Regions from separate parts of the Nitratireductor sp. ATLC21 genome, predicted to be linked through region 2. Evidence: riboswitches for the same ligand, from Rfam matches in the RefSeq annotation. Region 2 holds a riboswitch; the other holds the start of a gene.
What was found. Region 2 has a riboswitch for thiamine pyrophosphate ahead of thiB (thiamine ABC transporter substrate binding subunit). Riboswitches for the same ligand answer to the same signal wherever they lie in the genome.
Positions count from the first base shown of each region.

Region 1: another riboswitch for thiamine pyrophosphate. It lies ahead of thiC (phosphomethylpyrimidine synthase ThiC); the one in region 2 lies ahead of thiB (thiamine ABC transporter substrate binding subunit).

Region 1 is NZ_JBXUOU010000004.1:218,320-221,722, reverse strand. It holds gene AC2CHD_RS19020 (carbon-nitrogen hydrolase family protein) at 1-712, shown strand, start outside; gene AC2CHD_RS19015 (RraA family protein) at 724-1,383, shown strand; TPP riboswitch at 1,547-1,672, shown strand; gene thiC (phosphomethylpyrimidine synthase ThiC) at 1,785-3,403, shown strand, end outside.
Region 2 is NZ_JBXUOU010000003.1:705,700-709,102, forward strand. It holds gene thiP (thiamine/thiamine pyrophosphate ABC transporter permease) at 1-633, opposite strand, end outside; gene thiB (thiamine ABC transporter substrate binding subunit) at 653-1,657, opposite strand; TPP riboswitch at 1,695-1,808, opposite strand; gene AC2CHD_RS17905 (thiamine diphosphokinase) at 1,902-2,549, shown strand; gene AC2CHD_RS17910 (ABC-F family ATP-binding cassette domain-containing protein) at 2,553-3,403, shown strand, end outside.

The DNA of each region.
Region 1 (3,403 bases), on a different contig from region 2:
CAAGTCCGATCTCGTCGTGCTTCCCGAAACCTTCACCTATATGGGCGGGACCGTGGAAAGCCGCCGCGCCCATGCGGAAACCTTTCCCGATGGCGAAGCCTACCGCGCCATGTCGGCCCTGGCCGCCGAGCTGAAGGTGAACATTCACGCCGGCTCCATGGCCGAGGCTGCGGGCGAGAAGTGCTACAACACGACCATCGTGTTCGACCGGCAGGGCAAGGAGATTGCCCGCTACCGCAAGATCCATCTCTTCGACGTGAAGGTTCCGGGCGGCCAGAGCTATCTGGAATCCGACACGATGAAGCGCGGCGAGGACGTGGTCGTCTACGAGCTGGAAGGCGTGAAAATCGGTTGCGCCATCTGCTACGATCTGCGCTTCCCGGAGCTGTTCCGCAAGCTGCGTGACAAGGGCGCCGAGGTGATCGTGCTGCCCGCCGCTTTCACGCTGCAGACCGGCAAGGACCATTGGGAACAGCTTCTGTGCGCCCGCGCCATCGAGACCCAGTCCTATGTGGCCGCATCGGCCCAGATCTTCGGGCATGACGAAGGCAAAAAGCTGTGTTTCGGCCACTCGCTGATCATCGATCCATGGGGCGTGACCATCGCCAACTGCTCGGACCGCGTCGGCCATGCAAGCGCGACCATCGACACCGGCTATGCCGAGCAGATCCGCCGCTCCATGCCTGTCGCAGACCATCACGTCGTCGCATAAGGAATACGCATATGTACCAGGTCAACTCGATGCCGGAGCAGCTGGCACAGGCCAAGATCGACAAGCTGATGCAGGTGGAGACCGCCACGGTCGGCCACTTTCTGCACGCAAACTTCCTCGACACGGGCATCCGCTCCATGCTGCCCAGGGTGCGGGCCGCCGGAACGGCGGTGACCCTGCGCCTGCCCCATGCCGACAGCACGCTTCTGCATTACGCGATGGACCATATCCGGCCCGGCGATTTCGTGATCATCGATCGTGCCGGCGACACACGCCACGCCTGTTGGGGCGGCGTCATTACCCACACGGCGGCCCGCAAGAAGGCCGCCGGTGCGGTGGTGGACGGGCCGGCGACAGACGTTGCCGATTTCGAGCGTCACGGTTTCCCCATGTGGTGCCGGGGCCCCTCGCCCATCACCACCAAGCTGCTGGGCGTTTCGGGTGAAATGAACATCCCCGTCAGCGTTGGCGGCGTGGTGGTCAATCCGGGCGATGCGGTGCTGGCCGATGAAAACGGTGTGCTGATCCTGTCTCCCGACGAAGTGGACATGGTGGCAGACCGCGCCATCCAGATGCAGGCGCGTGAAGTCGAACTTCTGAAGCGCATCGACGCCGGCGAAAGCCTGCCGACCATTTCCGGCGCCAAGGCGCGCGTTGAGGCAAGCGCCTAGCATTTTGACAAGGTGTCGAGCTTGCGGCCAGCTTCTTCTCCCCGGTTGCGGGGAGAAGGAGACTTCGAGGTTGGTGTGCTGCGATACCAACCCTGCTGATCCCCGCCTTTCCACACGCCTTCATCACCGCGCTTGACAAGAGTGCCCCTCTTCACTCACCTTGCGGCCTCACCTGGGGGGTCCCGCCAAGGGGCTGAGATTCTGCTGGGCATGGTTTTCCATGCAGCGCAGTGACCCGATGAACCTGATCCAGTTCATACTGGCGTAGGGATGGTGCATGCCTGGCGGGTCGCTGGCTCCTTCGAGCCGAAATCCATATCCATAGCGGATCGCCGGAGCTCTTCCTCCTCTCGGCACGAACTGGGTCTCCATTGCAAAACACGCAGAGGAGGCTCTGACCCATGGATGCTATTGCTCCGAAAGTGACAACCGGCCCGTTGCCGGCATCGCGCAAGATCTACAAGCCCGGCAAGCTTCACCCCGAGATTCGCGTGCCCCTGCGCGAGATCGCCGTGCACCCGAGCGCCGGCGAGCCGCCGGTGACGGTCTATGATTCCTCCGGCCCCTATTCCGATCCGGACGCGCTGATCGAGATCGAGAGGGGTCTGCCGCGCATTCGCGAGGCCTGGGTGAAGGCGCGCGGCGATGTGGAGGCCTATGAGGGCCGCCATGTGAAGCCGGAGGACAATGGTTTCGTTTCCGGCGACCGGCTGACGCCGGAGTTTCCCACGCGCCACCAGCCGCTGCGGGCCAGGGACGGCAAGGCCGTGACGCAGCTCGCCTATGCGCGGGCCGGCATCATCACGCCGGAAATGGAATATATCGCCATCCGCGAGAACCTTGGCCGCGAACAGGCGAAGGCCGCGCTCGTGCGCGATGGCGAGAGCTTTGGTGCCGCCATTCCCGATTTCGTGACGCCGGAATTCGTGCGCGACGAGGTGGCGAAGGGTCGTGCGATCATTCCCGCCAACATCAACCACCCGGAAGCCGAGCCGATGATCATCGGCCGCAATTTCCTCGTGAAGATCAACGCCAATATCGGCAATTCCGCCGTCACCTCGTCCATGGCCGAGGAGGTGGACAAAATGGTGTGGGCGACGCGCTGGGGCGGCGACACGGTGATGGACCTTTCCACGGGTCGCAACATCCACAACATCCGCGAATGGATTATCCGCAATTCGCCCGTGCCCATCGGCACCGTGCCGATCTATCAGGCGCTGGAAAAGGTGAACGGCATCGCCGAGGATCTGAACTGGGAGGTGTTCCGCGACACGCTGATCGAGCAGGCCGAGCAGGGCGTCGATTATTTCACCATCCATGCCGGCGTGCGGCTGCATTACATCCCGCTGACGGTCGACCGCGTGACGGGCATTGTCTCGCGCGGCGGCTCGATCATGGCCAAGTGGTGCCTGCACCACCACAGGGAGAGCTTCCTCTACGAGCATTTTGAGGAAATCTGCGACATCTGCCGCGCCTATGACGTTTCGTTCTCGCTGGGCGACGGCCTGCGCCCCGGCTCCATTGCCGATGCCAATGACGCCGCGCAATTTGCCGAACTGGAGACGCTGGGCGAGCTCACGCAGATCGCCTGGAAGAAAGACTGCCAGGTGATGATCGAGGGCCCCGGCCATGTGCCGATGCACAAGATCAAGGAGAATATGGACAAACAGCTCGATGTCTGCGGCGAGGCACCTTTCTATACGCTTGGGCCGCTCACGACCGACATTGCGCCGGGCTATGACCACATCACCAGCGGCATTGGCGCGGCGATGATCGGCTGGTTCGGCACGGCCATGCTCTGCTATGTGACGCCGAAGGAGCATCTGGGCCTGCCCGACCGCGACGATGTGAAGACGGGCGTCATCACCTACAAGATCGCGGCCCATGCGGCGGACCTCGCCAAGGGGCATCCGGCAGCGAAGATCCGCGACGATGCGCTTTCGCGCGCGCGGTTCGAGTTCCGCTGGGAGGACCAGTTCAACCTCTCGCTCGACCCCGAGACGGCGCGCAACTTCCACGA
Region 2 (3,403 bases):
GAGTAGCAAGACGATGGTGAAGGACGTGACGCACAGCATGAAAACGAGCCCGGCAATGCCGGGCAGGGCAGCGCGCATGGCCGGCCATTCGAGAAACCGGAACGAGGCTCGCGCGCCCATGCCAAGCTGGGCTGCAAGACGCCACTGGTCTGCCGGCACGCTTTCAAGCGCGTTCAGGAAGAGCCGCGTTGCGAGCGGCAGGTTGAAGAAGACATGGGCGACCAGAATGCCCGAAAGGCCATAGATGCCAGGCCAGTGCTCGTTGAAGGCGACCGACAGGAATGGCGCGAAGAAGCCCGCGCGGCCATAGAGCGCGAGCACGCCAAGGGCAGCGACAATGGCTGGCAGCGCAAGCGGCACGGCGAACAGGCGCAGGATGAAGGCGCGGCCCGGAAAGGCCGGATGCCGCGCCAGCGCACGCGCCAGAAGGATCGAAGGGAGCACCGAGAGCAGCGTGGAAAGCAGGGCCTGCCAGAGCGTGAAACGGGCAATGCGCAGAAGCCATGCATCGAACGCATCCAGCACGCCAGAACCCTGGCGTGCCGCTTCCAATGCGAGGCCGATAAAGGCTCCGCTGACAAGCAGGCCGACGGCCGCTAGCGCGACACGCCCTGCGGTTATGCGTCTGTCCATGGCTGGCACCGGGGTGTGCTTAGCGGCTCATCACCGAAAGCCACTCATCGACCCATGTCTTCCGGTTCTTTGCCACCTCTTCAGGCGGGAACTCGAGCGTTTTGGTCGGTTTGACGAGTTCATCGAAAACCGGATTCAACTTGCCGGAGGTTTCTCCGGCCGGGAACATCCAGTTGGTTTCGGGAATGGCGTCCTGAAAGCCGGGACCGGTCATGAAGGCAAGGAATTTCTGCGACAGCGGATTCTTCGCGCCCGCAACCGTCTGTGCCGCCACTTCCACCTGCAGGTAGTGACCTTCCGCGAAGCTGGCTGCCTTGTAGCGCTCGGTGTCTTCGGCGATGCGGTGATAGGCGGGCGAGGTGGTGTAGGAGAGCACCATGGGAACCTCACCGCTGGTGAACAGTCCATAGGCCTCGCTCCAGCCGGGTGTCACCGTCAGCACCTTGTCCTGCAGCCGGCTCCAGGCTTCTGATGCCTTGTCTCCATAGACGGCCTTGACCCAGAGCAGAAGACCTAGGCCCGGTGTGGAGGTGCGCGGGTCCTGAATGGCGATCTTCAGATCACCCTCGGCCTCCACCAGTTCCTTCAGGCTTGCCGGTGGTGTCTCAATGGCTTCGGTGTCGTAGACGAAGGCGAAGTAGCCATAGTCGAAGGGAACGAAAATGTCGTTCTCAAAGCCGCCCGGCACCTCTACCTTGGCCGTATCAATACCGTGGGGGGCGAAGAGGCCGGTTTCCCGCGCCTCGTGGAGAAGATTATTGTCGAGGCCGAGCACAATGTCGGCTTTCGTGGAGCTGCCCTCAAGCCGGACACGGTTCAGCAGTGCCACGCCATCGGCGACCGAAACGAATTCCACGTCGCAACCGCATTCCGCCTCAAACGCCTTTTCCACCTGTGGGCCTGGGCCCCAGTCAGACGTGAAGCTCTCATAGGTGTACACCGTGAGCTTATCCTGGGCGATTGCCTGCCCGGAAAGGGCCAATGTGCCGAGCACCAGGATGGAAAGCAGGGTGGTGGTGCGCATCTGCGCCTCCTCTTTTCTGGTCTGGGAATGAGGCGCTGAATGAAAAGCGTCTAATCCCTCCGCCGGTATCAGCCGGATCAGGTTCCGCGGGTTGGTTGGGTTCTTCCCAAGCCTCTCAGCCGACAATGCGCCGGCACCCCGTTAGAGCGACCGGGAAAATAGGGCGCGGTGCGCAGCTCCGCAAGGGGTTGAATGGCGCAAACGACGTTGGCGCTGGCTCGCCGGCATGATATGGGCCTCGCCCATGAGCCGATTTACCCTTCTCCTTGGCGGAGACCTCACCCGGACACCGGCCCTCGATGCCGAAATCGCCAACAGCCGCATCATCGCAGCGGATTCGGGCATGCGCCATGCTGCGCTTCTGGATGTGAAGCCCGAGCTCTGGGTGGGGGACTTCGATTCCGTGCCCGACGGGTTTGAGGATGCCTATGTCGACGTGGCGCGCCGCACCTTTCCCTCCGAGAAGGACAAGACCGACGGCGAGATCGCGATTGCGGCAGCTCTGGAGGCCGGGGCGACAAGCCTTCTGCTGGCCGGCGCCTTTGGTGGCGAACGGGCCGACCACATGTTCCTGCATTTCGCGCAGGCATTGCAGCTCTCCGAGCGCGGCATTGCCGCGAAGCTGACGAGCGGGCATCAGGAAGGCGTGCCGCTCGTCCCGGGGCGGCGCCACAGCTTCGCCTATGCTGATGGCACACTGTTTTCGATCCTCGGCTTTTCGGAGCTTTCCGGCCTCACGGTCGACGGCGCGAAATGGCCGCTCGATGCCGTGGAGGTGCCCTTCGGTTCCTCGCTCACGCTTTCCAATGTGGCGGATGGCGGCCTTTCCATCACGCTCATGAAGGGCCGGGCGCTGTTCATGGCGCATCTACTGAATGACGGAGAACGCTGAACCATGGCGCCGCCACTTTTAAAGCTGGATGATATTCGTTTGACCTTCGGTGGCACGCCGCTGCTGGCCGGTGCCTCGCTGATGGTCGGCCCCGGCGAGCGGCTTGCGCTGGTGGGGCGCAATGGCTCCGGCAAGTCGACCCTGTTGAAGATTGCCGCCGGGCTCGTGGAGCCGCAGGATGGCGAGATCTTCCGCCAGCCGACAGCAACCATACGTTACCTGCCGCAGACGCCCGACTGGCAGGGCTTCGCGACCGTGCGCGCCTATGTGGAGGCGGGTCTCGGCCCGGCCGACGACATCAACCGGGTGGCGCTGGTCATCGACCGGCTGGGGCTCACGGGCGATGAAGACCCGGCGACGCTTTCTGGCGGCGAGGCGCGCCGTGCGGCACTGGCCCGCGTGCTTGCGCCGGAGCCGGATCTGCTGCTGCTCGATGAGCCGACAAACCATCTCGACCTTGCCACGATCGAGTGGCTTGAGGAAGAGTTGCAGCGAACCTCTTCTGCTTTGGTCACCATCTCGCATGACCGCCGATTTCTGGAAAAGGTAAGCCGCGCAACCGTGTGGCTCGACCGGGGTGTGACGCGCCGGCTCGACAAGGGGTTCGCCCATTTCGAGGACTGGCGCGATCAGGTGCTCGAAGAGGAAGAACGCGAGCAGCACAAGCTCGCCCGCAAGATCGAGCGCGAAGAGCACTGGCTGCGCTATGGCGTGACCGCGCGCCGCAAGCGCAATGTGCGCCGTCTGGGAGAGTTGCAGGCGCTGCGCGAGAAACACCGCAGCCACCGCGGCGCGGAAGGCGTGGCGACCATGGCGGCCAGTGATGCCGCTGAATCCGGCAAGCTTGTCATCGA